3 regions of the Pseudomonas sp. AC239 genome follow, and region 2 is predicted to be linked to each of the others. Evidence: riboswitches for the same ligand, from Rfam matches in the RefSeq annotation. Region 2 holds a riboswitch; each other region holds the start of a gene.
The links. A riboswitch is a leader RNA that binds a small molecule or an ion and turns the genes downstream of it on or off. The one in region 2 is predicted to bind cobalamin.
Positions count from the first base shown of each region.

Region 1: linked by a shared signal. The riboswitch ahead of cobO (cob(I)yrinic acid a,c-diamide adenosyltransferase) and the one ahead of ACZ0AZ_RS24330 (ABC transporter substrate-binding protein) in region 2 are both predicted to bind cobalamin.
Region 3: linked by a shared signal. The riboswitch ahead of ACZ0AZ_RS21320 (CbtB domain-containing protein) and the one ahead of ACZ0AZ_RS24330 (ABC transporter substrate-binding protein) in region 2 are both predicted to bind cobalamin.

Region 1 covers NZ_OZ409864.1:3,780,581-3,790,080, forward strand. Annotated here, with positions in the region: gene ACZ0AZ_RS17245 (DUF2066 domain-containing protein) at 1-71, shown strand, start outside; gene ACZ0AZ_RS17250 (AI-2E family transporter) at 106-1,179, shown strand; gene hda (DnaA regulatory inactivator Hda) at 1,384-2,088, shown strand; gene ACZ0AZ_RS17260 (C40 family peptidase) at 2,280-2,897, shown strand; gene ACZ0AZ_RS17265 (C40 family peptidase) at 3,113-3,649, shown strand; gene ACZ0AZ_RS17270 (PQQ-dependent sugar dehydrogenase) at 3,777-5,090, opposite strand; gene ACZ0AZ_RS17275 (hypothetical protein) at 5,157-5,741, opposite strand; cobalamin riboswitch at 5,905-6,133, shown strand; gene cobO (cob(I)yrinic acid a,c-diamide adenosyltransferase) at 6,215-6,826, shown strand; gene ACZ0AZ_RS17285 (cobyrinate a,c-diamide synthase) at 6,823-8,205, shown strand; gene bluB (5,6-dimethylbenzimidazole synthase) at 8,202-8,852, shown strand; gene cbiB (adenosylcobinamide-phosphate synthase CbiB) at 8,849-9,500, shown strand, end outside.
Region 2 covers NZ_OZ409864.1:5,367,492-5,376,991, forward strand. Annotated here, with positions in the region: gene ACZ0AZ_RS24300 (ABC transporter substrate-binding protein) at 1-3, shown strand, start outside; gene ACZ0AZ_RS24305 (ABC transporter permease) at 1-908, shown strand, start outside; gene ACZ0AZ_RS24310 (ABC transporter permease) at 915-1,724, shown strand; gene ACZ0AZ_RS24315 (ABC transporter ATP-binding protein) at 1,742-2,896, shown strand; gene map (type I methionyl aminopeptidase) at 3,024-3,815, opposite strand; gene ACZ0AZ_RS24325 (ParD-like family protein) at 3,812-4,039, opposite strand; cobalamin riboswitch at 4,160-4,353, shown strand; gene ACZ0AZ_RS24330 (ABC transporter substrate-binding protein) at 4,491-5,504, shown strand; gene ACZ0AZ_RS24335 (FecCD family ABC transporter permease) at 5,501-6,517, shown strand; gene ACZ0AZ_RS24340 (ABC transporter ATP-binding protein) at 6,514-7,278, shown strand.
Region 3 covers NZ_OZ409864.1:4,655,878-4,665,377, forward strand. Annotated here, with positions in the region: gene ACZ0AZ_RS21295 (SET domain-containing protein) at 1-2,547, opposite strand, end outside; gene nfuA (Fe-S biogenesis protein NfuA) at 2,821-3,405, shown strand; gene cobM (precorrin-4 C(11)-methyltransferase) at 3,505-4,251, opposite strand; gene ACZ0AZ_RS21310 (cobalamin biosynthesis protein) at 4,330-4,743, opposite strand; gene ACZ0AZ_RS21315 (CbtA family protein) at 4,740-5,441, opposite strand; gene ACZ0AZ_RS21320 (CbtB domain-containing protein) at 5,452-5,649, opposite strand; cobalamin riboswitch at 5,769-5,990, opposite strand; cobalamin riboswitch at 6,075-6,286, shown strand; gene cobW (cobalamin biosynthesis protein CobW) at 6,377-7,447, shown strand; gene cobN (cobaltochelatase subunit CobN) at 7,451-9,500, shown strand, end outside.

The DNA.
Region 1 (9,500 bases), 1.6 Mb from region 2:
TCGAGGGCGCGCCTGCGATTGCAGCGCCAACCCCGGCAGCGGCGGCACCGTCGTTGCGGTTTCGCTGGTAAGTCTTTCCTTATATAGAAGCATCAGGAGTGGTAAATGGCCGATACGCGGCGTTGGTTCTGGCTCGGTGGGGTGGTCCTGCTTTGCGCGTTTGTGTGGTTGCTGCACCCGATCCTCACGCCGTTTCTGGTCGCGTTGTTGCTGGCTTATCTGTTCGATCCGCTGGTGGATCGTCTGGAACGGCTCGGCTTGTCGCGAACCTGGGGGGTGATCGCCGTGTTTGCTCTGTTCACCTTGATCGTCACCGCGTTGATGCTGGTGCTGGTGCCGATGCTCGCCAAGCAGTTGCTGCGTTTGTACGAGTTGGCGCCGCAGATGCTCGACTGGTTGCAGCACACCGCTGTGCCGTGGGCGCAAGCGAAGCTCGGCTTGTCGGACGGCTTCTGGAAGTTCGACAAGGTCAAGGCTGCCATCAGCGAGCACATGGGCCAGACCACCGACATTGTTGGCGTGGTGCTGAGTCAGGCGACGGCCTCGAGCCTGGCACTGATCGGCTGGCTGGCAAATCTGGTGCTGATCCCGGTGGTGAGCTTTTACCTGCTGCGCGATTGGGACGTGATGATGGGCAAGATCCGCAGCCTGCTGCCACGTGATCGCGAAGAGCGCGTGGTTGCGCTGGCGGGCGAGTGCCACGAAGTGCTCGGCGCGTTCGTGCGCGGGCAGTTGCTGGTGATGGTTGCGCTGGGGGTGATTTACGCCGCCGGCCTGATGATCGTCGGTCTGGAGTTGGGGCTGTTGATCGGGCTGATTGCCGGGCTTGCGGCGATCGTGCCGTACATGGGTTTTGTCATCGGCATTGGCGCCGCGCTGATCGCCGGGTTGTTCCAGTTTGGTGGCGATCTCTACCCGATGGTCGGGATTGTCGCGGTATTCATGGTCGGACAGGCGCTGGAGGGCATGGTGCTGACGCCGTTGCTGGTGGGCGATCGTATCGGTCTGCATCCGGTGGCGGTGATTTTCGCGATTCTGGCGGGCGGCGAATTGTTCGGTTTCACCGGCGTGCTGCTGGCGCTGCCGGTGGCGGCGGTGATCATGGTGCTGGTGCGGCATGTCCACGACTTGTACAAGGATTCCGAGATCTACAGCGGCGTCGACGAACCCGAGCTGTAACGGCGCGGGCGGCCCGGCGCTTGGCCGGGCTGGCCCATGTCGTGCGGGCGAGGGCGCCAGAGAATCTGTCACAAAACCGCTGCGGTAACGCAAACCTTTGATTTTGCTTGGAGTCTGTCGCATTGTGCGCTCAGCCTCACGGGTATAAACTTCGCAAACTTTACACAGAGGCCACTAACGGTTCCTTTGAACTGTTCAGTCAGCATGAAACCGATTCAGCTGCCCCTAGGTGTGCGTCTGCGTGACGACGCCACCTTCATCAACTACTACCCAGGCGCCAATGCCGCTGCACTCGGCTATGTCGAGCGTCTGTGCGAAGCCGACGCCGGGTGGACGGAGAGCCTGATCTATCTGTGGGGCAAGCACGGCGTCGGGCGCACGCATCTGTTGCAGGCGGCGTGCCTGCGCTTCGAGCAGATGGGTGAACCGGCGGTGTATCTGCCGCTGGCCGAGTTGATGGACCGCGGCGTGGAAATCCTCGACAACCTTGAACAGTACGAACTGGTTTGCCTGGATGACTTGCAGGTGATTGCCGGCAAGGCTGACTGGGAAGAGGCGATGTTCCATCTGTTCAACCGACTGCGTGACAGCGGTCGGCGCTTGCTCATCGCTGCGTCCACTTCGCCTCGCGAATTACCAGTGAAGCTGGCTGACCTGAAATCGCGCCTGACCCTGGCGCTGATCTTCCAGATGCGCCCACTCTCCGATGAAGACAAATTGCGTGCGCTGCAATTGCGCGCCTCGCGTCGTGGTCTGCACCTGACCGATGAAGTCGGGCACTTCATTCTCACTCGCGGCACGCGCAGCATGAGCGCGCTGTTCGATCTGCTTGAGCAGCTTGATCAGGCATCCCTGCAAGCGCAACGCAAGCTGACCATTCCCTTCCTCAAGGAAACTTTGGGCTGGTAGTAGTGGGCTTTTGCCAGCTTTCAGGCGCCAGAAAACCCGCGTACCTGCGGCGTTTCACCGGCCAAACGAGTTAAGCGCTTAGATGTAAACGCGAAACCGGGAAGTCACATAAAGTTCGATTGAATTTGCAAATGAGGACGATAGCGGGCATAGTCTCGGCTTCTTTACAACTATCAGCCACGGTCGTGCCCATGCTAAAGCGCTTCGCACCCCTCGTGCCTCTCGCACTCGTTACCCTGTTATTCGGTTGTGCTGCTCATTCTCCGGTTCAAGAGCCGCCGCAACAGGTCAAGAATTCTGCTACCGCCCAGTCTTCCGTTATTTACCAGGAAGAGCTGGACACCGAAAAAGAACTCAACCAGTTCAACGGCAGCAAGCCTTATCAGCTTCCTGTACTGGCTGACAGCATCCTCGAGCGCGGCATGTCCCTGATCGGTACCCGTTACCGTTTCGGCGGTACCTCTGAAGCCGGCTTCGATTGCAGCGGTTTCATCGGTTACCTGTTCCGCGAAGAGGCGGGCATGAACCTGCCGCGCTCCACTCGTGAAATGATCAACGTCGATGCGCCGCTGGTTTCGCGCAGCAACCTTGAGCCGGGTGATCTGCTGTTCTTCGCCACCAATGGTCGTCGCGGTCGTGTCAGTCACGCCGGGATCTACCTGGGTGACAACCAGTTCATTCACTCCAGCAGTCGTCGCAGTGGCGGTGTTCGCATCGACAGCCTGGGTGACAGCTACTGGAGCAAGACTTTCATCGAAGCCAAGCGTGCACTCGCCATGGCGCCGACCGTGGTCACCGCTCGCAAGTAACCCCGATGTCGCTGCGTTCGCGGCGACAAAACGGCCCGGCGACGGAGTAGACGTAAACTTTACAAGGTGAAGTTAAAGTCTTACTTGAAGTTTGCCGCGTAGCCGCTAGAATCCTGAATCTATATTGATGGCAAACCGCCTGCGTGATGACGCAGGCGGTTTTGTTTCTGTCCATTCGGCAGAGAAAGCCGCAGCCAGATCAGGATGTTCTGCTTATGACGATGTCGGCCCGCCTCACCTTGATTCTTTGCGCCGCGCTGCTCAGCGCCTGCGCCAGCCGTACACCGCCGCCAGCCCCCGTGGTTCGCGCGCCAATCGTGTTCGCACCTACCCAGACTTTTTCCCCTGTTGCTGAAGACGTGCTGTTCCGTGCCTTGGGCCTGGTCGGTACGCCTTATCGCTGGGGCGGCAACACGCCGGATTCCGGTTTTGATTGCAGTGGCCTGATCGGTTTCGTCTACCGCGACGCGGCGGGCATCTCGCTGCCGCGCTCGACCCGCGAAATGATCGTCATGCAGGCGCCGAATGTGGGCAAGGAAGGCTTGCAGACCGGCGACCTGATCTTCTTCGCCACCAATGGCGGCTCGCAGGTCAGCCATGCGGGGATTTACGTGGGTGAGGGGCGCTTCGTGCATGCGCCTGCCACGGGCGGCACGGTCAAACTCGACAGCCTGTCGAAGGCTTATTGGCAGAAGGCGTATCTGAGCGCCAAGCGGGTGTTGCAGCCGGGACAGTTGGCGCATAACCCATAGTTCGAATGCATAACGAAATGTGGGAGCGAGCCTGCTCGCGAAGGCGGAGTGTCAGTCGACCATGATTTGACTGATAAACCGCTTTCGCGAGCAGGCTCGCTCCCGCATTTTTTGCGTCGCGCTTAGCTTATTTGCTGGCCGAAACGCGCCACACTTTGTTCCCGACATCATCCGCCACCAGCAAGCCACCTTGCTGATCGATGACCACGCCCACTGGGCGGCCCAGCGCGTTCTCATCCTTGTCGAGGAAACCGGTCAGCACATCTACCGGTTGCCCGGTCGGTTTGCCGCCAGTGAACGGCACGAAAATCACCTTGTAGCCGCTGTGCGGTTTGCGATTCCACGAGCCGTGCTGGCCAATGAACGCGCCTTCCTTGAATTGCGCCGGTAAGCGGTTGCCCTCGGCGAAGGTCAGGCCCAACGAAGCGGTGTGCGGACCGACCGCGTAATCCGGAGCGATGGCCTTGGCCACCAGATCAGGATTCTGCGGTTTGACCCGCACATCGACGTGCTGGCCGTAGTAGCTGAACGGCCAGCCATAGAAGCCGCCGTCCTTGACCGAGGTGATGTAGTCCGGCACCAGATCGCTGCCGATTTCGTCACGCTCGTTGACCGCTGTCCACAGCGCGCCGCTGGTGGGTTCCCAGGCGAGGCCGTTGGGATTGCGGATGCCCGAGGCGAAGATGCGGTGATTGCCGGTCGCACGATCCACTTCCCAAATCGCCGCACGGCCTTCTTCCTGATCCAGACCGTTTTCGCCGACGTTACTGTTCGAGCCGACGGTGACGTACAACTTGCTGCCGTCCTTGCTGGCGATGACGTTCTTGGTCCAGTGGTGATTCAGCGTGCCGCCGGGCAAGTCGACGACTTTGATCGGTTGGGTCTTGATCTCGGTGGCACCCGGCTCGTAGTTGAAGCGCAGCAGGCGATCGGTGTCGGCTACGTACAGATCGTTGCCGACCAGCGTCATGCCGAATGGCGAATTGAGGTTCTGCAGAAACACCGTGCGGGTTTCGGCGACGCCATCGTGGTCGGCGTCACGCAGCAGGGTGATGCGGTTCGGGCTCGGCACCCCAGCGCCGGCCTTGCCCATGACTTTCTTCATTACCCAGCCGCGAATGCCTTTGCTGTCGTCAGGCTTGGGCGGCGCGTTGGTTTCCGCCACCAGCACATCGCCGTTGGGCAGCACATAGAGCCAGCGCGGGTGATCGAGGCCTTCGGCAAACGCCGCGACCTGGGTGCCGGCCGCTGCGGTCGGTTTCGTGCCTTGTGGCCAGCCCACCGCCGGGGCGATGTTGACTGTCGGGATCAGCGTCTTGTTCGGTTCGGGCAGTTTCGGCGACGGGCCGGTGCCGTCGGAGACTTGCAGGCTGGAGGTTTCACCGCAGGCGGCGAGCCCGCCAGCGACGGCGATGATAAGAGCGAGTTGGGCCTTGCGCATTGCTGATCTTCCCTATGAATGCATTCCTAAACATAGAGGAGGGCGCAGGCCCGATGGTTCAACTGCTCAGCCGCGGGCTTCCTTGAACAGCATGGCGATGCCCGGATGATAATTGCCCGTGTCGCTGTGCAATTTGCGGTAGGCGTAGGGGAAATACCAGGCTACCGCGCAGGTGTGCTCCTTTTGCAGGTCGTCGACCATGTCCTGCAGTTCTTCGGGGCTGGCGCTGTGCTGGGCTTTTTGCGGAGCGACGAAAAGGCAGCCGAGCTTGAGATCGCTGGCGTAGCTGATGCGTTTGGCATCAACGGTGATGTCGAGCAGCGCCTGGGTCAGGTTGAGGTTGTTGACCCGTGGCCAGCGTTGCGTGGCTTGAATGAACGCGCGGTCTTCGGCGCCGGCAATCAGCAGGTCGGCGCGGGCATTGCGTTCGCCTTCTTCGTTCTGTTTGCGCGTGGCGGTGTCGTTCAGCGTGACCATTTCCGCCATCCACGCCGCTGCCGCGAGCAGGCCCAGATTGGCTTTCTCGTCGTGCCAATACGGCGTGTCGTTGTCGCCGCGAACGGTGTTGTAGCGATCGATACAGTCAAACCAGCGTTCCAGCACCGGGCGCAGGAATTCCAGGCGCGGGTTGCTGATGATCATGCCTTGCATCGTCGTCATCCTTATTGTTGTAGTGGGCTTTTTGGAAAAAAGCATGGCTCTTTGATATCACTTGTCACAGTCTGGCACAAGATTGCCGCTGCACAATTGATCAGCGGCAGCTATTTGCGCGCAATGCGCCTCTTCAATTGACGCTCCACCCCCAACCCTCTAACCTTCGCCGCTTGTTTCAGGTGCTCTGTGGCCCCGCGTCGACAGAGTGAAACAGGGAAGCCGGTGAGGGTGGTCTTCAAGCGAAGCCACGACGATCCCGGCGCTGCCCCCGCAACGGTAAATGAGTGAAAACTGCGCCTTGAGCCACTGCCTCGAAAGAAGCGGGAAGGCGCGCAGTCCGGCCGATGCCGCTCATGAGCCCGGAGACCGGCCTGATCCATCTCAGCGGCATCACGGTGGGCGATGCCAGGCTTTTTGCCGTCTATTCTTGTGCCTGCCCGCCGTTATCCAGCCTCAACGGAGAGCTCCCCATGACTGATTCCCCCGAGCGTGACGAACGCCATCTGGCGCGCATGCAGCGCAAGAAAGCCGTGATCGACGAACGCATCGCCAACTCGCCCGACGAGTGCGGCCTGGTGCTGGTGCTGACCGGCAATGGCAAAGGCAAGAGCAGCTCAGCGTTCGGCATGCTCGCCCGCGCCATGGGCCACGGCATGCAATGCGGCGTGGTTCAGTTCATCAAGGGCCGCAACAGCACCGGCGAAGAATTGTTCTTCCGCCGCTTCCCCGAGCAGGTGCGTTTCCACCTCATGGGCGAAGGCTTCACCTGGGAAACCCAGGATCGCCAACGTGACATCGCCGCGGCGACCGCCGCTTGGGAAGTCTCGCGGGAATTGTTGCGCGACCCTTCGATCGGTCTGGTGGTGCTCGACGAATTGAACATTGCCCTCAAGCACGGCTACCTTGATCTCGATCAGGTGCTCAGCGATTTGCAGGCGCGCCCGCCGATGCAACACGTGGTCGTTACCGGTCGCGGCGCCAAGCCGGAAATGATCGAGATGGGCGACACGGTCACCGAGATGGGCATGCTCAAGCACGCCTTCCAGGCCGGGATCAAAGCGCAGAAAGGCGTCGAACTTTGAAGCAACCACGTCACTGTCCGGCGGTGTTGATTGCCGCGCCGGCCTCCGGTCAGGGCAAGACCACCGTCACCGCCGCACTCGCCCGTTTGCATCGCAACCAAGGGCGCAAGGTGCGCGTGTTCAAGTGCGGGCCGGACTTTCTCGACCCGATGATCCTCGAGCGCGCCAGCGGTGCGCCGGTGTATCAACTGGACATGTGGATGGTCGGCGAGCAGGAAAGTCGCCGTTTGTTGTGGGAAGCTGCCGCCGAGGCCGAGCTGATTCTGATCGAGGGCGTGATGGGCCTGTTCGACGGCACGCCATCCAGCGCTGATCTGGCGCGCCACTTCGGTGTGCCGGTGCTCGGTGTGATCGACGGCACCGCCATGGCGCAGACGTTTGGTGCCTTGGCGCTGGGCCTGGCGAAGTATCAGCCGGACTTGCCGTTCGCTGGCGTGCTGGCCAACCGCGTCGGCACCTTGCGCCATGCGCAATTGCTCGAAGGCAGCCTCACCGAAGGTCTGCGCTGGTACGGCGCACTGTCCCGCGAGACCGGCATCGAATTGCCGAGCCGCCACCTCGGCCTGGTCCAGGCCAGCGAATTGAATGATCTGGATCTGCGTCTCGACGCGGCCGCCGATGCGCTGGCCAGCAGTTGCCAAGTCGCGCTGCCACCGGCGGTCGAATTCGCCGCGCCTGATGTCATCGAAGCCGAGCCTCTATTAAAAGGTGTGCGCATCGCCGTCGCCCGCGATGAAGCGTTTGCCTTCACCTATGGCGCCAGCCTCGATTTGCTGCGGGCGATGGGCGCCGAGCTGCACTTTTTCTCGCCGATCCGCGACACGCAATTGCCCGACGCGGACAGCCTGTATTTGCCGGGCGGCTATCCAGAGCTGCATCACGTCGCGCTGGCGCAGAACACCTCGATGCTTGCAGCCATCCGCGCGCATCACGCAGCGGGCAAGCCGTTGCTCGCTGAATGTGGCGGGATGCTTTATTTGCTTGATTCGCTGACTGACGTGGAAGGCACTCGTGCTGAGCAGGTCGGTTTGTTGAAAGGTGATGCGGTGATGCAGAAGCGTCTGGCGGCATTGGCGTTGCAGGCGGTTGAGTTGCCGGAAGGTTCTTTGCGAGGGCACACGTATCACCATTCGCTGACCACCACCGAGCTGACGCCGATTGCCCGGGGGTTGAGCCCCAATGGCGGGCGCGGCGCTGAGGCGGTTTATCGCGAGGGGCGGATGACAGCTTCCTATGTGCACTTTTATTTTCCGTCGAATCCGACTGCGATTGCTGCATTGTTTGCGCCAGACCGTGAGGCCGCCTTCGCGAGCAGGCTCGCTCCCACAATGGATCACCTGAACCCTGTGGGAGCGAGCCTGCTCGCGAAAGGCCCATGACCGACAACACATTCTCCGCAGCCGAACGCGCAGCGGTCTACAAGGCCATCGCCGAACGCCGCGACATGCGCCACTTCACCGGTGGCAGCGTCGAGCCGCAGCTGCTGCGACGTTTATTGGAAGCCGCCCACCAGGCCCCAAGCGTCGGCCTGATGCAGCCCTGGCGCTTCATCCGCATCAGCGATGGTGCCTTGCGCGGGCAGATCCGCGATCTGGTGGAAGAAGAGCGCATCCGCACCGCCGAAGCCCTTGGCGAGCGCAGCGATGAGTTCATGCAGCTCAAGGTCGAAGGCATCAACGACTGCGCTGAGGTGCTGGTCGCGGCGCTGATGGACGATCGCGAAAAACACATTTTCGGTCGGCGCACGTTGCCGGAAATGGACATGGCTTCGCTGTCCTGCGCGATCCAGAATCTGTGGCTGGCCTCCCGCGCTGAAGGTCTGGGCATGGGCTGGGTCTCGCTGTTCGAGCCGCAAGCCTTGGCGGATTTGCTCAAGTTGCCGACCGGTGCCAAGCCGCTGGCGGTGTTGTGTCTGGGCCCGGTCAAGGAATTCTATCCGGCCCCGATGCTGGTGCTCGAAGGCTGGGCGCAGGCGCGGCCGCTGAACGAGTTGCTGTACGAAAATTATTGGGGAGTGAGTCAATGAGTGTGGCGTTGCTGAGTGTCGCCGCGGTAGCGCTGGATGCGCTACTCGGTGAACCGAAACGCTGGCATCCGCTGGTGGCGTTCGGCAATTTGGCCGGGCGCATCGAGCTACGCTTCAACGCCGGCGGCCGTGGCTGGCGCAGCCATGGTGTGACCGCATGGGTGCTCGCGGTGCTGCCGCTGACCTTGCTCGCCACGGCTTTTTCCTGGGCACCGTATGTGGGCTGGATCGTCGAGATTCTCGCGCTGTATTGCGCCCTCGGCATGCGCAGCCTCGGCGAACATGTTGCGCCGGTCGCGGCGGCGTTGCGCGCCGATGATCTGGACGAGGCGCGCAAGCGTGTTGGCTATCTGGTCAGCCGCCAGACCGATGAACTGGACAGCAACGCTGTGGCCCGCGCCGCCACCGAATCGGTATTGGAGAACGGCAGCGATGCGGTGTTTGCCGCGCTGTTCTGGTTTGTCGTCGCCGGTGCGCCGGGCGTGGTCCTGTATCGCCTGAGCAATACCCTCGATGCGATGTGGGGTTATCGCAACGAACGCTTCGAACGTTTCGGCTGGGCCGCGGCGAAAATCGACGACGTGTTGAACTACATTCCTGCGCGTCTGGTGGCATTGACCTACGCGCTGCTCAGCAAAACCCGACTCG
Region 2 (9,500 bases):
TGAAAATCGCGGCCACTGCGCCCCGTCCCTCCACGGCCACCGGGAGCGCCCCTGGCGCTGCCGGTTCGGCCCTCAAGCAACGCTGGCGCGGCGCCGGCAACCTCGTCCCGGCGCTGCTGTTCCTCGGCCTGTTCTTTCTCGCGCCGTTGATTGGCCTGCTGTTGCGCGGTGTGCTCGAACCTGTGCCGGGTCTCGGCAACTACGAACAGTTGTTCGCCAACTCGGCCTATGCGCGAGTGCTGCTCAACACCTTTTCGGTGGCCGGGCTGGTGACGCTGTTCAGCCTGCTGCTGGGCTTTCCGCTGGCCTGGGCGATCACTTTGGTGCCGCGCGGTTGGGGGCGCTGGATCCTCAACATCGTGCTGCTGTCGATGTGGACCAGCCTGCTCGCCCGCACCTATTCGTGGCTGGTGTTGCTGCAAGCCTCGGGCGTGATCAACAAGGCGCTGATGGCGCTGGGCATCATCGATCAACCGCTGGAGATGGTGCACAACCTCACGGGCGTGGTGATCGGCATGAGCTACATCATGATCCCGTTCATCGTGCTGCCGTTGCAGGCGACCATGCAGGCCATCGACCCGATGATCCTGCAGGCCGGCTCGATCTGCGGCGCCAGTCCGTGGACCAACTTCTTCCGGGTGTTCCTGCCGCTGTGCCGGCCGGGTCTGGCGTCCGGCGGTTTGATGGTGTTCGTCATGTCGCTCGGTTACTACGTCACCCCGGCGCTGCTCGGCGGGGCGCAGAACATGATGCTGCCGGAGTTCATCATTCAGCAGGTGCAATCGTTCCTCAACTGGGGCCTGGCCAGTGCCGGCGCCGCGTTGCTGATCGCAATCACCCTGGTGCTGTTCTACTTCTACCTGAAGCTTCAACCGGAATCCCCGGTTGGCGCCAGTAACGCGAGGTAAGCCGCCATGCTCCTGACCCCCAATGCCATGAGCCGGCGCATGCGTTTCGGCCTCTACGCCACTACCGGGCTGATCGGTCTGTTTCTGCTGTTGCCGATCGTGTTCATCGTGCTGCTGTCGTTCGGCTCCTCGCAGTGGCTGGTGTTCCCGCCACCGGGCTGGACGCTGAAATGGTACGGCCAGTTCTTCTCCAACCCCGACTGGATGAACGCCGCTGCCGCCAGCCTCAAGGTCGCCGTGCTGACTACGATCTGCGCCGTGGCCCTCGGTTTGCCGACCGCGTTTGCGCTGGTGCGCGGGCGCTTTCCCGGCCGCGAGATGCTCTACGGCCTGTTCACCCTGCCGATGATCGTGCCGCTGGTGATCATCGCCGTGGCGGTGTACGCGCTGTTTCTCAAGCTCGGCTACACCGGGACCATGTTCGCTTTCGTCGTCAGCCACGTGATCGTCGCGCTGCCATTCACCATCATCTCGATCATCAACTCGCTGAAGCTGTTCGATCAGTCGATTGAAGACGCGGCGGTGATCTGCGGTGCCTCGCGCTTGCAAGCGGTGTTCAAGGTGACGTTTCCGGCGATCCGCCCGGGCATGGTCGCCGGCGCCCTCTTCGCCTTCCTCGTCTCGTGGGACGAAGTGGTGCTCAGCGTGATGATGGCAAGCCCGACTCTGCAAACCCTTCCCGTGAAAATGTGGACCACCCTGCGCCAGGACCTGACCCCGGTGATCGCCGTCGCTTCGACGCTGCTGATCGGCCTGTCGGTATTGGTCATGGTGATCGCCGCCGCCCTGCGCCGGCGCAACGAAATCAGCGCCTGAGCGCCCAGGAGTACGACATGAGTGCCGTGATCAAAGACGCATCCCAGCAGAACGACAAACCCCTGGTCAGCCTGCGCAACCTGAACAAGCACTACGGCGATTTCGCTGCCGTCGACAATATCTCGCTGGACATCAAGGACGGCGAATTCCTCACCTTCCTCGGCTCCAGCGGCTCGGGCAAAAGCACCACGCTGTCGATGCTCGCCGGGTTCGAAACACCGAGCAGCGGCGAGATCCTCGTCAATGGTCAGTCGCTGGTCAACGTGCCGCCGCACAAGCGCGACATCGGCATGGTCTTTCAGCGTTACTCGCTGTTCCCGCATCTGTCGGTGCGCGACAACATCGCCTTCCCTTTGGCGATTCGCAAACTGGCTGCCGCCGAGCGTGAAAAACGCGTCGATGCGATGTTGAAGCTGGTGCAGCTCGAACAGTTCGCCCATCGCCGCCCTTCGCAGTTGTCTGGCGGCCAGCAACAACGTGTCGCCATCGCCCGGGCGCTGGTTTACGAGCCGCGCATTCTGCTGATGGATGAACCGCTGGGCGCGCTGGACAAGAAACTGCGCGAGGACTTGCAGGATGAACTGCGCCAACTGCACCGGCGCCTGGGCATCACCATCGTTTACGTGACCCACGACCAGGAAGAAGCCATGCGGCTGTCGCAACGCATCGCGATTTTCAGCCACGGCAAGATTGTCGGCTTGGGCAGCGGGTATGACCTTTATCAGAATCCGCCGAATGCGTTTGTCGCGTCGTTTCTGGGCAATTCGAACTTCCTCAAGCTCAAGGCGCAAGGGAATGCGGCAGCGAGTTTCGAGGGGCAGTCATTGTCGATTCGGCTGACGTCCGGGTTGCACACTGATCAGGATGTGCTGCTGATGGTGCGTCCGGAAAAAGCCTTGGCGTTGAGCACGCAGCAGGCGCTCGATGAGCCGCTGGCGGCGGGTTGGAATGAGGTATCGGCGAATGTTGTGGAGGTGCTGTTTCTTGGTGAGAGCCAGACGTGCAGCGTGGTCACTGCGGGCGGGACGTCGATGACGGTGAAAGCGCTGTCGGCAGCGGGCATGCCACTCAAGGCCGGCGATCCGGTCCGGGTGCGCTGGGCGACGGCGGATGCGTGTGTCTATACCGAGTGGACTGAAAGCGACCTTAACAAAGCAGCGGGTGCTCACTAAAACTTCCAATCCAGTGAAATTCCCCGTGGGAGCGAGCTTGCTCGCGAAGAGGCCGTGTCAGTCACCATTAATGTTGAATGACGCACCGCATTCGCGAGCAAGCTCGCTCCCACAGGTTCGGTATTGTTCAATGAATCGGGGAATACCCTTCAACCTCATCCGGCCAAGCCGTCAGCACTTCAAACCCGCTCTCCGTCACCGCCACCATATGCTCCCACTGTGCCGACAACGAGCCATCCTTGGTCAGCACGGTCCAGCCATCAGGCATGTTCTTCACATGGCGTTTGCCGGCATTGAGCATCGGTTCCACGGTGAAAATCATCCCGGCCTTGAGCTTCAGCCCTTGATTGGGGAAGCCGTAATGCAGGATCTGCGGCTCATCGTGATAGACCTTGCCGATGCCGTGACCGCAGTACTCGCGCACTACACTGAAGCCCTCCGCCTCCGCCAGGCTCTGGATCGCATGACCGATATCCCCCAGCGTTGCGCCCGGTTTGACTGCGCGAATGCCCGCGCACATCGCATCGTAAGTGGTCTTGATCAAGTGCTGCGCCTCGGGGCTCGCCTCACCCACGACATACATGCGGCTGGTATCACCGAACCAGCCGTCCTTGATCACGGCGATGTCGAGGTTGACGATATCGCCATCCTTCAATGGCGTACCCGATGGAATCCCGTGGCACACCACGTCATTGACCGATGCGCAGACGGTTTTCGGAAAACCGTGATACCCGACGTTCGCCGGCACGGCTTTCTGCACATTGACGATGTAGTCGTTGCACAGCCGATCCAGTTCATCGGTGGTCACGCCGGCCTTCACATGCGGCACCAGCATCGCCAGCACTTCGGCGGCGAGTTTGCCGGCGGCGCGGGATTTTTCGATGTCGGCGGGGGTGTTGAGCTTGATCTGGTTTCTCATGCGAGGGCGACGTCCTGTGTCAGTTGTTGCAGATCCAGGCCACCATTCTGTTCGGCGCGGATCAGCAGGCGGCAAATGGCGCTGTGGTCGAGGTTGGGATGCAGCTCGGCGAGCATGCCGATGCGCATCCAGTGCTCGGCCTGCGCGTTGATGGAGCGGCTGAGGGCGTTGCTGGAGATACGCAGGTTCTCGTGCATGTCCTCTGAAATCTTTACGATGCCCATATATGAATCCGATACGATGTGTATATGGATCGTATATTAATCAGTGCATACGGGAGATTGCAATGCCGACGACAAAATCGACGCTGTGGCAGATTCGCCTCCCCCTCCACCGCGCAAATCGACTACCATGCCGCCGCCGGTTTCCACACGGAATTAATAGGGAATCCGAAATGCTTGCACAGCATCAATCGGAACTGCCCCCGCAACTGTAGGTGCCGAGCCTGCTCCTTGACTGCCACTGGGTGAAACCCGGGAAGGCCGGAGCATGGCGACGACGCACCAGTCAGGAGACCTGCCGGCACAATGACGACTAACCGGCGGGGTGTCCGGGAAGGACATCGTGCCGTGCGCGTTTTCCCCGTGCCGGCCTTGCGCAGTTTCCACGACCGCGCCCGAGGTGTGTTTCCAACCGTACCCGCCCTCCCCGTACGGTTCCCCTGGAGACTGCCCCATGCTGCTGCCCCGCGTTGCTACCCTGCTCACCGGTCTGAGCCTCTGTGCCTTGGCGCAAGCGGCGCCGACTGCGTATCCGCTGACCATCGAAAACTGCGGCAGCAGCCTGACCTTTCAGCACGCGCCCGCGCGTACGGTGACCATCGGCCAGGCCGGTACGGAAATGCTTTATGCCTTGGGCCTGGGCGACAAAGTCGTCGGCACCTCGTTGTGGTTCAACGACGTGCTGGGCACATACAACGCGCAGAACGACAGGGTCGAGCGCCTCGCCGACAACGAGCCGAGTTTCGAAGCGGTGATCGGCAAACGTCCGGAGCTGGTTGCGGTGGAGCTGGAATGGATGGTCGGCCCGCAAGGCGCGGTCGGCACCCGCGAGCAGTTTCATGAACTAAAGATTCCGACCTATCTGCTGCCCTCCGATTGCGAAGCCAAGGACAACCTCGTCGGCTCGGACGGCACGCGGCTGGCGCCGTTTCGCATCGACAGCATCTACAAAGGCGTGAGCCAACTGGCAGCGATTTTCGATGTGCAGGCGCGTGGCGAACAGCTCAATGAGCAGCTCAAAGTCAGCCTCGCACAGTCGATCGCCACGGCGAAAAAACAGCAACGCAAAGACGTCAGCGCCCTGGTCTGGTTCTCCAGCGCCGAGATGGACATCGAGCCGTTCGTGGCTGGGCACAAAGGCGTTCCCGACTTCATGCTCAGCACCCTCGGCGTGCGCAATGTGGTCGAGTCCGATGAAGAATGGCCAACCGTCGGCTGGGAAACCATCGCCAAGGCCAACCCGACGTTTCTGGTCATCGCGCGCATGGATCGTCGACGCTTCCCGGCGGACGACTATCAGAAGAAACTCGCCTTCCTGCGCAGCGATCCGGTGACGCGCAACATGGACGCGGTCAAGCACAATCGCATCATCATCCTTGACGCCATGGCCATGCAGGCCAGCCTGCGCACCTTCGATGGCCTCGCACAACTGGCCAGCGCCATCAACGGCTACGACCTGTCGCAATGAGCAGACGCCTGATCCGTTTGCTGCTGGTGCTATTGACGCTGTCGGTTGCGCTGACCGGCGGCGTGGCCATTGGTGAGACTTCGATCGAGCCGAGCGTGGTGTTGCAGGTGCTGGCCAACAAGCTGTGGGGCGCCGGCTATGTGCTCGACCCGATCGACGAAGGCATTGTCTGGAACTATCGCCTGACCCGCGCTTTGGTCGCAGCAGCTTGCGGTGCCGGTCTGGCGACCTGTGGCGTAATCCTGCAATCGCTGCTGCGCAATCCGTTGGCCGATCCGTATCTGCTGGGAATTTCCGCTGGCGCCTCGACCGGCGCGGTGATGGTCGCCCTGCTTGGGGTCGGCGCCGGGGCGATTTCATTGTCGGCGGGTGCCTTTGCCGGTGCGGTGACCGCGTTCGCGCTGGTGATCCTGTTGGCGCGGGTCAGCGGCTCGGCCAGCGGCACCGGGCAGATCATTCTCGCTGGGATCGCCGGCTCGCAATTGTTCAATGCCCTCACCGCGTTTCTGATCACCCGCTCGGCCAGTTCGGAACAGGCACGCGGCATCATGTTCTGGCTGCTCGGCAATCTTGGCGGTGTGCGCTGGCCGTCGGTGTGGCTGGCGGTGCCGGTGGCGCTGCTGGGTTTGGTGGTGTGCCTGTGGCATCGCCGGGCGCTGGATGCGTTTACCTTTGGCGCGGATTCGGCGGCGTCCCTCGGCATTCCAGTGCGACGCGTGCAGATTCTGTTGATCGGTTGCGCCGCGCTGGTGACGGCGGTAATGGTGTCGATCGTCGGCTCGATCGGTTTTGTCGGTCTGGTGATTCCCCACGCAGCGCGGTTGTTGCTCGGCACGGGGCATGCGCGTCTGCTGCCCGCCAGTGCACTGGGCGGCGCGGTGTTTCTGATTGCCGCCGATGTGCTGTCGCGCACCCTGATCAAGGGTCAGGTGATTCCGGTCGGCGTGATCACCGCGCTGGTCGGCGCGCCGGTGTTCGCGCTGATTCTGGTGGGCCGGAGATCGGCGCGATGAATACGGTTTTGAGTTGTGCGGGTGTGGGCTTCAAGGTGCGCGGTGCCGAGTTGCTCAACGGTGTCAGCCTCGACGTTCAGCGCGGCGAGACCTTGGGCATTGTCGGGCCGAACGGTTCGGGGAAATCCACGTTGCTCAAATTGCTCGCCGGGCTGCGTGAACCGAGCGTGGGCCAAGTGCAACTCCACGGTCGGGTGCTGGGCAAGATGTCACGGCGCAGCATCGCGCAGACACTCGCGGTGGTTGAGCAACAGGCCGATACCGACGATGGCATTCGCGTGTTCGACGCGGTGGCGCTGGGGCGGACGCCGTGGTTGTCGGCGCTACAACCGTGGTCCCCCGCCGATGATGCGATCGTCGAGCAAGCGCTGGTTGACGTCGACGCCGTGCACCTGCGCAACCGCCTCTGGCGCAGCCTCTCCGGCGGCGAACGCCAACGCGTGCACATCGCCCGCGCTCTGGCACAACGCCCACAGATCCTGCTGCTCGACGAACCGGCCAACCACCTCGACATCCAGCATCAGTTGAGCATTCTGCAAGTGGTGCGCGCACTGCCGGTGACTACGCTGATCGCCCTGCACGATCTCAATCAGGCACTCAAGTGCGATCGCCTGGCGGTGTTGGAGCGCGGGCGTCTGGTGGCGTTGGGCGAGCCGCTGCACGTGCTGACGCCGGAGCGGTTGCAGACGACTTTCGGGGTCAGGGCGCACTACCTGACGGACCCGTTCGATGGTGCGCCGATATTGCGTTTCCTTGCTTGATGCATGTGTAGCTGACAGACCGCCTTCGCGAGCAAGCCCGCTCCCACAGTGGACTTGTGGGTTGCCGGGGATCGCGGGTGTAGCGCGAAATCCTGTGGGAGTGGGCTTGCTCACGAAGGCGGCAGGTCGGGCGATTTATTTGTGGCTGACAGACCGCTTTCGCGAGCAGGCTCGCTCCCACAGTGAATTTGTGGCTTGCCGGGGGATGGCGGGTGTAGCGCGAAATCCTGTGGGAGTGGGCTTGCTCACGAAGGCGGCAGGTCAGGCATTTTATCGGTGGCTGACACACCGCCTTCGCGAGCAGGCTCGCTCCCACACTGGTTTTGTAGGTTGCCGGGGATCGCGGGTGTAGCGCGAAATCCTGTGGGAGTGGGCTTGCTCACGAAGGCGGAAGGTCAGGCATTTTATCGGTGGCTGACACGCCGCCTTCGCGAGCAAGCTCGCTCCCACATTGGTTTTGTGGGTTGCCGGGGATCGCGGGTGTAGCGCGAAATCTGGTGGGAGTGAGCTTGCTCACGAAGGCGGCAGGTCAGGCAATTTATTTGTGGCTGACATTCCGCTTTCGCGAGCAGGCTCGCTCCCACAGTGGATTTGTGGGTTGCCGGGGATCGCGGGTGTAGCGCGAAATCCTGTGGGATTGGGCTTGCTCACGAAGGCGGCAGATCGGGCGATTTATCTGTGGCTGACACACCGCTTTCGCGAGCAAGCTCGTTCCCACACTGGTTTTGTGGGTTGCGGGGGATCGCGGGTGTAGCGCGAAATCCTGTGGGAGTGGGCTTGCTCACGAAGGCGGCCGGTCAGGCAACTTATCTGTGGCTGACACACCGCTTTCGCGAGCAGGCTCGCTCCCACATTGGATTTGTGGGTTGCCGGGGATCGCGGGTGTAGCGCGAAATCCTGTGGGAGTGAGCTTGCTCACGAAGGCGGCAGGTCGGGCGATTTATTTGTGGCTGACAGACCGCTTTCGCGATCAAGCTCGCTCCCACATGAGATTTGTGGAGTTGTCGGGATTCTTTAGTACAACCGAAATCCTGTGGGAGTGGGCTTGCTCACGAAGGCGGCAGGTGAGGCAATTTATTTGTGGCTGACACACCGCTTTCGCGAGCAGGCTCGCTCCCACATTGGATTTGTGGGTTGTCGGGGATGGCGCGTGTAGCGCGAAATCCTGTGGGAGTGAGCTTGCTCACGAAGGCGGCAGGTCGGGCGATTTATTTGTGGCTGACAGACCGCTTTCGCGAGCAGGCTCGCTCCCACAGTGAATTTGTGGCTTGCCGGGGGATGGCGGGTGTAGCGCGAAATCCTGTGGGAGTGGGCTTGCTCACGAAGGCGGCAGGTCGGGCAATTTATTTGTGGCTGACAGACCGCTTTCGCGAGCAGGCTCGCTCCCACATTGGATTTGTGGGTTGTCGGGGATGGCGGGTGTAGCGCGAAATCCTGTGGGAGTGGGCTTGCTCACGAAGTCGGCAGGTCGGGCAATTTATTTGTGGCTGACACACCGCTTTCGCGAGCAGGCTCGCTCCCACATTGGATTTGTGGGTTGCCGGGGATCGCGGGTGTAGCGCGAAATCCTGTGGGAGTGAGCTTGCTCACGAAGGCGGCAGGTCGGGCAATTTATTTGTGGCTGACAGACCGCTTTCGCGAGCAGGCTCGCTCCCACATTGGATTTGTGGGTTGTCGGGGATGGCGGGTGTAGCGCGAAATCCTGTGGGAGTGGGCTTGCTCACGAAGGCGGCAAGTCGGGCGATTTATTTGTGGCTGCCAGACCGCTTTCGCGAGCAGGCTCGCTCCCACATTGGATTTGTGGGTTGCCGGGGATCGCGGGTGTAGCGCGAAATCCTGTGGGAGTGAGCTTGCTCACGAAGGCGGCAGGTCGGGCGATTTATTTGTGGCTGACAGACCGCTTTCGCGAGCAGGCTCGCTCCCACATGAGATTTGTGGAGTTGTCGGGATTCTTTAGTACAACCGAAATCCTGTGGGAGTGGGCTTGCTCACGAAGGCGGCAGGTGAGGCAATTTATTTGTGGCTGACACACCGCTTTCGCGAGCAGGCTCGCTCCCACATTGGATTTGTGGGTTGTCGGGGATGGCGGGTGTAGCGCGAAATCCTGTGGGAGTGAGCTTGCTCACGAAGGCGGCAGGTCGGGCGATTTATTTGTGGCTGACAGACCGCTTTCGCGAGCAAGCTCGCTCCCACATTGGTTTTGGTGGTTGCCGGGGATGGCG
Region 3 (9,500 bases), 710 kb from region 2:
GTGGGCCGCAACCGACCCATCACGCAGACGTGCAATTCCCATCCGCGTCTGGCGCAATGTTGCGCGACCAATCTTGCGCAGAGTGAATCGCCCCAGCCTGAGCAATGACAGCACCGACTCCAGCGGATTGAGTTCCTGAAGCGTCGAGATCACCAGCGTTCGCGTCAGGCTGGCGAACCTGGGCAAGGCCATGCGGATGCCGAGCTTGCCAGCCTGCGTTGCCAGACGCGTACAGCCGGCAATGTATTTACCAATGGGCAGGGCAAAGGAAACAATGTCGGTGAACAGGCCAAGGCCACCGCTTTCAATGCGCTTGGGTTCGCCGGAAGTCAGATCGTCGATGGCGCTCCAGAACGGCACGAATATCTTTCCCCAGAACGCTAGATCCTGCAGAAAATCTCTGCCCAGATCCATGCTGCGCGTGGCCTTGCGGGTTTGCTCGAGCAAGGCCGATTCATCTTTGAAAAACAGTTCGCGGGCGATCATCGCGGCCAGGCTTTCAGCTCGCGCAGACGTCAGGTTGTTCGCAGCGAAGGGCAGAGTCCGCGCCGCTACGTCAGGGGCGCGCTGTTCAATCGGCACAGCCTCTAACGTCTCGGCGACCTGTTCCACAATCAACGTCGCCTGCTGGTTGTCTCTGGGTTTGGAGCCGTCGCGATAGGCATCCCAATCGAAGGGCAATGGTGTGCCTTTTCTGAAGGAGCCCCGGGTGGTCCGACTGCTGGAGCCGATGCTCTCGACAGCAATTTCACCCCCCACCTGCAAGGATTTCAGCTCTTTGCGCCAACGCACGACGCCCGCGAACGGAAAAACTTCAATGTAGCGAACATCCGTCGGGTAGGCGGGATTGACGGTACGCAGAATAAATCCCGAGCGTGCACGAACCGCGTTGGTGTTTGCCGGATTCTCATGCTCCACCTGAGTGTCATGGAGGGGCAGCCTTAATGAGTAAACGACGACTTCATCGCGCTCCAGATCCGTGCCGCAGGCGGGTAGATACTGGCTCAGCAATGCTTTGATCAGCGTCGCGTAGGCGGCTCGCGGTGTATCCAGCCAGTTGCGGAAGGCCTCTTCGAAGGCAGCATCCGTTTGGTAACGAAAACGACTCGGGGGCCTGAGCGTCAGGTCTTGCATTGCACGGACCACATCGCGCTCGTGCTGCTCGAGGGTCTGCACTGCCAGCTCGACTTCGCTTATCGAGTAAGCTCCGTGACGTTCTCCAAGAAGACCGGTCTCCACTGCCCAGTCCACCGTGGGACGCAGTTTCGCTGCCGTTACCAGGCGTTGTTGCTCGGCATCATCGACATGCGCCTGGTAATGCTCGGCTGGCAGGTTGACCAGCTGTTCGAACGTCATATGCCGGGGTGAACCGGGCGCGATGCTTTCGGCCAGAATAAAGCCACTCTTGAAATTGACCCAGGTGCTGGAAGTGCCGTAGGGAAGATCCTCGGGGATGTCCTGTACCCACGCCTCGCTGGCGATATGGCTTTTCAGGACGGCCACTGCCAGTAATGCCGTGGGGCGGTTGACCGACAGCGATCGTTGAAAGTGCTCGATGAGCGACTGACGTATGAGCGAGTAACGGCTGCCTGTTTCGATAAGGATCTGCAGTTCGTTTCGATAGTTGCCATGGGGACCGGGTTTTACCGTCAGCCAGAGTGCTCGCCACAGCAGTTTTTTCAATACGGCAGGGGGGCACTGCTGATTGTCGCGTGCACCGTACCAGTCCAGTTCGCGGGCAATGCGTAGAGCCAGTTGCAGGTTCTTTGCAGCACCTAGAACGGTTTCCAGAAGAGCGACGGGGGTGGTGTTGGCAAAGTTCTCCAATTTGTCATTGAATTTTCCCGGGAGGAGGTTTGCCAGCAATGAGCGGGATGTTTCCAGTTCAATCTGGCGAACAATGCGCAGGATCGCTTGATCACCCGTAGCGCCGAACAGGTGCTCAAGGTCACTGACGTGTCCATCATGCCCAAGCAGCCACAGTGCGCGATGGTCAACCAGATTGTGCAGAAGGCGTTGCCAGTCGGCGTTATTGGTGGGTCGAAGTGGTTGCAGCGAATAGTAGGCAAGGACAAGATCGAGCCTTACCGAGCCGTCGCTTTTGACGCCGTTGCCGACTTTACGGTGAATGTCGAGCAAGACATCGACATCAATGGACCAGTACATCGGCAGCTGTCTGAGAGTGACCGCGTAACCGGCTATGGTGAAAACTTCCGGAGGGGAGGGGGCGGGCGTTTTGCTGGAGCTCAACTGGAAAGAGACAAGATCAGACAAGAAGTCATTTCCCAGAGGCGATGTATCCACGCCGACCGGTGTTGAAACATGCCTGATGAAGTCTTCATCCTCTTCCAGCTTTTTCAGTACGCGAAATGCTTCCTTGCACTCGCGCCCCAGGGCGGAGCTGGCAGGAGGGTGATAGTAAAGGTCGCGGGCATCACCGTTGAAATGCTCACCGACTAGCGCGTGCAGATAACTGATCAGGTGGTTGAGGTCCTGCAGTCTGCGCGGCGGCGTTCTGCTGTAAAATCTCGATAAAGATGTATTCATTGAGCGCCTCTGAAATAAGTGCAATGGAAACGTGCAAGTAAACGAAGGCGGGGAATATATCGGTCGAAAAAATCCCTGAGGCATACATATATATGCCTGGTGCTTGTCTCAGTATCCATTTGTATACGGGGCAGCCCGCTAGCGGAAGCAGGCCTGACGACGCCGCGAGGCGCTTGGGCGAGCGATGAATCCAGCGTTTTCCGACAAAAATACTAGGACTTTGTCAGGCGCGTCATTTGGCGTAAACTGCGCCCAAGCCTGCGAGGAGTTTCCATGACCGCTATTACCATTACCGACGCCGCCCACGACTACCTGGCTGATCTGCTGTCCAAGCAGAACACCCCGGGCATCGGCATCCGCGTCTTCATCACCCAGCCTGGCACGCAGTACGCCGAAACCTGTATTGCCTACTGCAAGCCGGGCGAAGAAAAACCTGAAGATACGGCGCTGGGGCTGAAAAGCTTCACCGCGTATATCGATTCGTTCAGCGAAGCGTTTCTCGACGACGCCGTGGTCGACTACGCCACCGACCGCATGGGCGGCCAGCTGACTATCAAGGCGCCAAACGCCAAAGTACCGATGGTCAACGCCGACAGCCCGGTCAACGAGCGCATCAATTACTACCTGCAAACCGAAATCAACCCGGGGCTGGCCAGCCACGGCGGTCAGGTCAGCCTGATCGATGTTGTGGAAGACGGCATTGCCGTGTTGCAGTTCGGTGGCGGTTGCCAAGGCTGCGGCCAGGCCGACGTGACCTTGAAGGAAGGCATCGAGCGCACCTTGCTCGAGCGCATCCCTGAGCTCAAGGGCGTGCGCGACGTGACCGACCACACGCAGAAAGAAAACGCCTACTACTAAGGCGTTCGCTGCGAACAAGAAAAACGGCGCCCCGTGAGCGCCGTTTTTTATGCCCCCGCTTTACCCAGGGTGGGAGCGAGCCTGCTCGCGAAGAGGCCATCAAGGGCGATAAAGATGCGCATGCCCCGCCCGATACAACGACGACTCACTGAACACCTCGCTGCCCAGCACCCGCCCGACCAGAATCAACGCGGTGCGCCGGAAGCCTTTCGCTGCAACCTTGTCGGCAATGTCCGCCAGCGTGCCCACCACCCAGTCCTGATCCGGCCACGTCGCCCGGTGAATCACCGCAATCGGACAATCTGCACCGTAATGCGGCAACAACTCCACAAGAATCTTCTCCAGATGTTTGACTCCCAGGTGAATCGCCATGGTTGCGCCATGCTGGGCCAGATTGGCCAATTCTTCGCCGACCGGCATCGCAGTCTTGTCGGCATAGCGAGTCAGAATCACGCTCTGCGACACATCCGGCAGGGTCAGTTCGGCACCGAGCAACGCCGCACAGGCGGCAGTGGCCGTCACGCCCGGAATGATCTCGAACGGGATATCAAGCTCACGCAGATAACGAATCTGTTCACCGATCGCGCCGTACAGGCTCGGATCACCGGAATGTACCCGCGCGACGTCCTGGGCGTTGGCGTGCGCGGTCTTGATCAGCTCGATGATCTGCTCAAGGTGCAGCTCGGCACTGTTGACCACGGTTTGCGCCTGATGCCCTTCGAGCACCGCAGCGGGTACCAGTGAACCGGCATAGATGATCACCGGACATTGGCGGATCAACCGTTGGCCTTTGACAGTGATCAATTCCGGGTCGCCGGGGCCGGCGCCGATGAAATAAACGGTCATCGTTGGATCCTTGGAGAAGAGGCGCGACAACGCTACAGATGAAGATTGCTCATGATGGATGGCGGCGATTATCAGGATTTACGCGGCGCCGGCCAATGCCAGAGTGGCTTGAGCGTATTTTTGACGGCTGATCAGCAGCTTTGCCGGCGCCTGCAACAGTTGTTCGGCGAGCGCCAGCGCTGCACTTTCCGCCACGCCGTAGCAGCCGGTGCGTTCGTACGCGATTTGCGACTGGTGGCTGAGCATTGACTGGTAACCGGCCAATTCCTCGCTGCTGAAATACAGCAGGGGCAAGGCCAGTTGTACGGCCAGTTCCTGCAGGCCCGGTTCGTCGCGCTTCAAATCGATGCTGGCCAAGGCCTTGATCGACTTGAGCTCGATACGGTGTGCCTGCAAGGCCTGGTCGAGCAACGCGCGCAGCGTGCTGGTCGGACAGCCGCGCTGGCAGCCGAGGCCGACCACCAGCGTGGACGCCGCGCGGTCATCGCTCATGCGTGATAGTGACCGTCGCTGTTGCGGCGGAACAACCAGGCGCTGATAAGGCCTAGGGCCAGCCAGAACGCCACGTTGGTCAACTGCGAAGCGATCTTGAACTGGCTTTCCAACGCTTCGGGCGCGAGCATCGAATGCACCAGCGGCTGCGGCGCGCCAATCACATGCGGCACCGCGAGAATCGCTACGCCGAGCAGCTTCATCAGCCAGTGCCGGCTGAAGGCGATCAGCGACAGGCCGACGGCGGTTGAGGCCGCAGTGCCGATCCACCACATCTGCCGCGACGTCAGATCAGCCGCAGCGGTGCCCGGCAATTCCGGCGGCAGGCCCAGCGTTGGCGCCAGAACGAACGTCACGTAACCGGCCAGACCCCAGAGCAAGCCTTGCCCGGTGGAGCGCGGCGCACGCAGGGTGTACAGGCCCGCCAGCATCAGAGCGAAACCGACCGCCACCACCAGATTGCCACCGGTGGTCGAAACCACGCGCTGCCAGCCGTTTTCCGGCTCCCAGGCTTCGCCATCGTGGCTGTGCGCTGCGGTGCCGGCCGCGTGTTCGTGGACTTGGGCGACCGGTTCGGATTTTTCAAAGGTTTCGGCCTGAAGAATCAGCGGTGAGACCCAGAAGCTTTGCAGCACCGTGAGGAGCAGGGCGGCCAGCAGGCCGCTGAAACCTGCGGTTTGCGCAATTCGCTTGATCATTTGACAGGTCTCAGTGGCACGGAAACGCGGCGCTGTGGCGGGTATCGTGGGCGGCGTTGTGCACCGCTTCGATATGCGAAAAACCGGCGAAATACACAAGGCCCGCGCCGAGAATCGAGGCGAAGGCTGCGGCGATCAGGCGTTGGCTGAGGGGGGTGGTGCTGGCGATTTTGTCCGTGTTGCTGGCGGTGCTGCTGATGATCGACATGGCGCTTCCCTATGGAGTGTCAGGGGCAGTCGAACGCATGCGGACCCTGCGTGACGGACGCGCAGAGGTACGAACAGCGCCCGCCCACCGCGGGTTTGTTATGTCCAGTGACGCCGATTGCGCACTGTGTGTTGCGGGCCGGTCTCCGGGCTCGCGAGGGGTTGGCGCCTGGCCGACCTGCAAGCGTCACCTTCCCATGCCGGGTCGGCACAGTGGTTTTGACGCTTCGCTCGCTTACCGTTGCGGGGGCAGCACCGGACTGACATGGCTCTGAGTAAAGCACATGATTCACCGGTTTCCCGTTTCACCCTGTGAAGGGCACCCGTAACAAGGCGTACAGGAGAGCATGTGGGTGGGTTTGAGTCAATTTCGGGCGGTAGTGAATATCCACGAAACCTAAGCATTGACCCATCACCAAGCCATGCGTAGCCTTGCGCCTTCGAGGTTCTTCGGCATCTGTCGAAGCTAAGAAGGGAACGCGGTCAAAGCCGCGGCTGCCCCCGCAACTGTGAACGGTGATGTTCGCTGCCACGCCACTGCCAGCTCGGTCCACGAGCCCGCGGGAAGGCGCAGCGAATGCCAGGCCCGGCGCCTGAACACTGTCAGCCAGGAGACCTGCCTCTCACTTTCAACCGGGCGGGGTGATCCGGTGGCGAATACTTCCGGCGCGCCTGCGCGTGGCCGGTTCTCGTCCCGTATGCCCGCCGCTTTGCCAAAGGGCATACCGATGAAAACACTGGCCAAACTCCCCGTCACCATCGTCACCGGTTTCCTCGGTTCGGGCAAAACCACCTTGCTGCGGCACATGCTCGACAATGCTCTGGGCCGGCGCATTGCGGTGATCGTCAACGAGTTTGGCGAGCTGGGCATCGACGGCGAAATCCTCAAGCAGTGCACCATCGGTTGCACCGAAGAAGAAGCCAGCGGCCGCGTTTACGAACTGGCCAACGGCTGCCTGTGCTGCACCGTGCAGGAAGAATTCTTCCCGGTGATGCGCGAACTGGTCGCGCGTCGCGGCGATCTCGATCACATCCTCATCGAAACCTCGGGCCTGGCCCTGCCAAAACCGTTGGTGCAAGCCTTCCAGTGGCCGGAAATCCGCAGCGCCTGCACCGTTGATGCGGTAATCACCGTGGTCGACAGCCCGGCCGTAGCCGCCGGCACCTTTGCCGCGTTCCCGGATCAGGTCGATGCCCAGCGCAAGCTTGACCCGAACCTCGATCACGAGTCACCGCTGCACGAACTGTTCGCCGACCAACTGGCCAGCGCCGATCTGGTGATCCTCAATAAAGCCGACCAGACCAGTCCGGAAGATCTGGCGCGTGTGCGTCTGGAAGTCGCCGAAGAGCTGCCACCTGCGGTAAAAATCATTGAAGCGAGCAGCGGCCGTCTGCCGCTGGACGTGCTGATCGGCCTCGGCGCCGGTTCCGAAGAGCACATCGACAGCCGACACAGTCACCACGACCATCACCACGACGGTGATGACGATCACGATGACCACGATCACGACGCCTTCGACTCGATCTCCATCGAACTGCCGCAAGCCGACGAAAGCCTGCTGCTCGACGCACTGACGCAGTTGGTCGTGCAACACGGCATCCTGCGCGTGAAAGGCTTCGCCGCGATTCCGAACAAGCCGATGCGCCTGCTGATTCAAGGCGTGGGTACGCGGTTCGACAAGCATTTCGACCGTCAGTGGAGCGCCGACGAAGCGCGCGTGACGCGTCTGGTGTTGATCGGCCAGGAATTGGATGCCGCGCAACTCGAAGCGCAACTGCGCGCCGCGCTCAGCGTTTAAGCCATGCACCTGCTCAGGACCCAGCCCGGCGGATTCGTCTCGGACGACAACATTGCCGATCTCGGACAAACCCCCGCCGAGCTGGTGATCCTGTGCAGCGGCGATTCCAGCCTGGCGCTGCTCGCCGAGGCTGCGCAGCAACTGCCCGAAGACTACCCGAGCCTGCGTCTGGCCAACCCGATGCAGGTGCAGAATCATGCCTCGGTCGACCTGTACGTCGACGAAGTGCTGCGCCACGCCAAGGTCATTCTGATCTCGCTGCATGGCGGTATTGCCTATTGGCGCTATGGCGTCGAGCGGCTGGTCGAGTTGTCGGAGCGCGGCGTGCAACTGATCCTGGTGCCCGGCGATGACCGCCCGGATCCGGAGTTGAGCGACTTGAGCACGGTCAGCGCCGAAGTCCGCGATCGACTCTGGCAATTTCTGCGTCAAGGCGGCATGGGCAATGCGCTGGATTTCTTCCATTGCCTGGGCAACCAATGGTTCGCCCGCGATTACCCGTGGAGCGAGCCGCAAACCCTGCCGCGCACGGCGATTTATCACCCACAGAAAAACAGCGCTGCCCTGAGCGATTGGCAAGCCGAATGGCGACCCGATCAACCCGTGGCGGCGCTGTTGTTTTATCGCTCGCATTTGCAGGCGGCGAACACGGCGTTCATCGATGTGTTCTGTCAGCGTTTGCAGGCAGCCGGGCTCAATCCGCTGCCGATCGCGGTGGCCAGTCTGAAAGAACCCGGCTGCCTGTCGGTGGTTGAGGACTGGCTGGATGAAGTCGAGGCGGGGGTGATTCTCAACACCACCGGTTTTGCCCAGTCCAGCCCCGAAGCGCCGCATCTGCGCCCGTTCCGCCGCAACATCCCGGTGATTCAAGCGATCTGCGCTCAGGACAACGAACCCGGCTGGCGCGACAGCGAGCAAGGCCTTGGGCCGCGCGATCTGGCGATGCACATTGCTTTGCCGGAGCTTGACGGGCGCATCATCAGCCGACCGATCAGCTTCAAGGATCTGGCCTGGCGCAGCGAGCGAAGTCAGTCCGATGTGGTCTGCTACCGCGCTCAGCCCGAACGCATGGATTTCGTCGCCGAACTGGCGCGGCGTTGGGTTGCTTTGGCACGCGTGCCGAACGGCGAAAAACGCATCGCGCTGATCCTTGCCAACTACCCGACCCGGGACGGCCGCATCGGCAACGGTGTGGGCCTCGATACGCCGGCGGCGGCGCTGAACATCCTGCGGGCATTGCGTGCCGAAGGTTATCCCATCACAGCTGAGTTGCCCGACAGCGGCACCGAGCTGATCCAGCAACTGCTCGGCGGTGTCAGCAATGACCTCGACAGCCTCGATCTGCGTCCCTGTCAGCAGAGCCTGGCGATGGACGATTACCTGGCAATGTTCAACGCGCTGCCGGAGGCAAATCGCGCGGCGGTGGTCGAACGTTGGGGATCACCACACAACGATCCGATGTGCCGCGACGGCCGCCTGATGATTGCGGGTCTGCGTTTCGGTCTGACCTTTGTCGGCATTCAGCCGGCGCGCGGTTATCAGGTCGATCCGAGCGCGGTGTATCACGACCCGGATCTGGTTCCGCCGCACGGCTATCTGGCGTTCTATTTCTGGTTGCGCAACACCTACGGCGCTCACGGCGTGATCCACGTCGGCAAGCACGGCAATCTCGAATGGTTGCCGGGCAAAGGGGTTGGCCTTTCGGAGAATTGCTGGCCGGACGCGCTGCTCGGGCCGCTGCCGAATATCTATCCGTTCATCGTCAACGACCCCGGCGAGGGCGCTCAGGCGAAGCGGCGTACCCAAGCGGTGATCATCGACCACCTGATGCCGCCGCTGACCCGCGCCGAAACCTACGGGCCGCTGCGCAATCTGGAGTTGCTCGCCGACGAATATTACGAGGCGCAACTGCTCGATCCGCGCCGCGCCCGTGAGCTACAGCGCGACATTCTGCAATTGGTGCGAGACACGCAGATCGACCGTGAACTGCAACTGGATGCTGCGCTGGACAGCGACGCCGATGCGGCGATCTGGTTGCCGCGTCTGGATACTT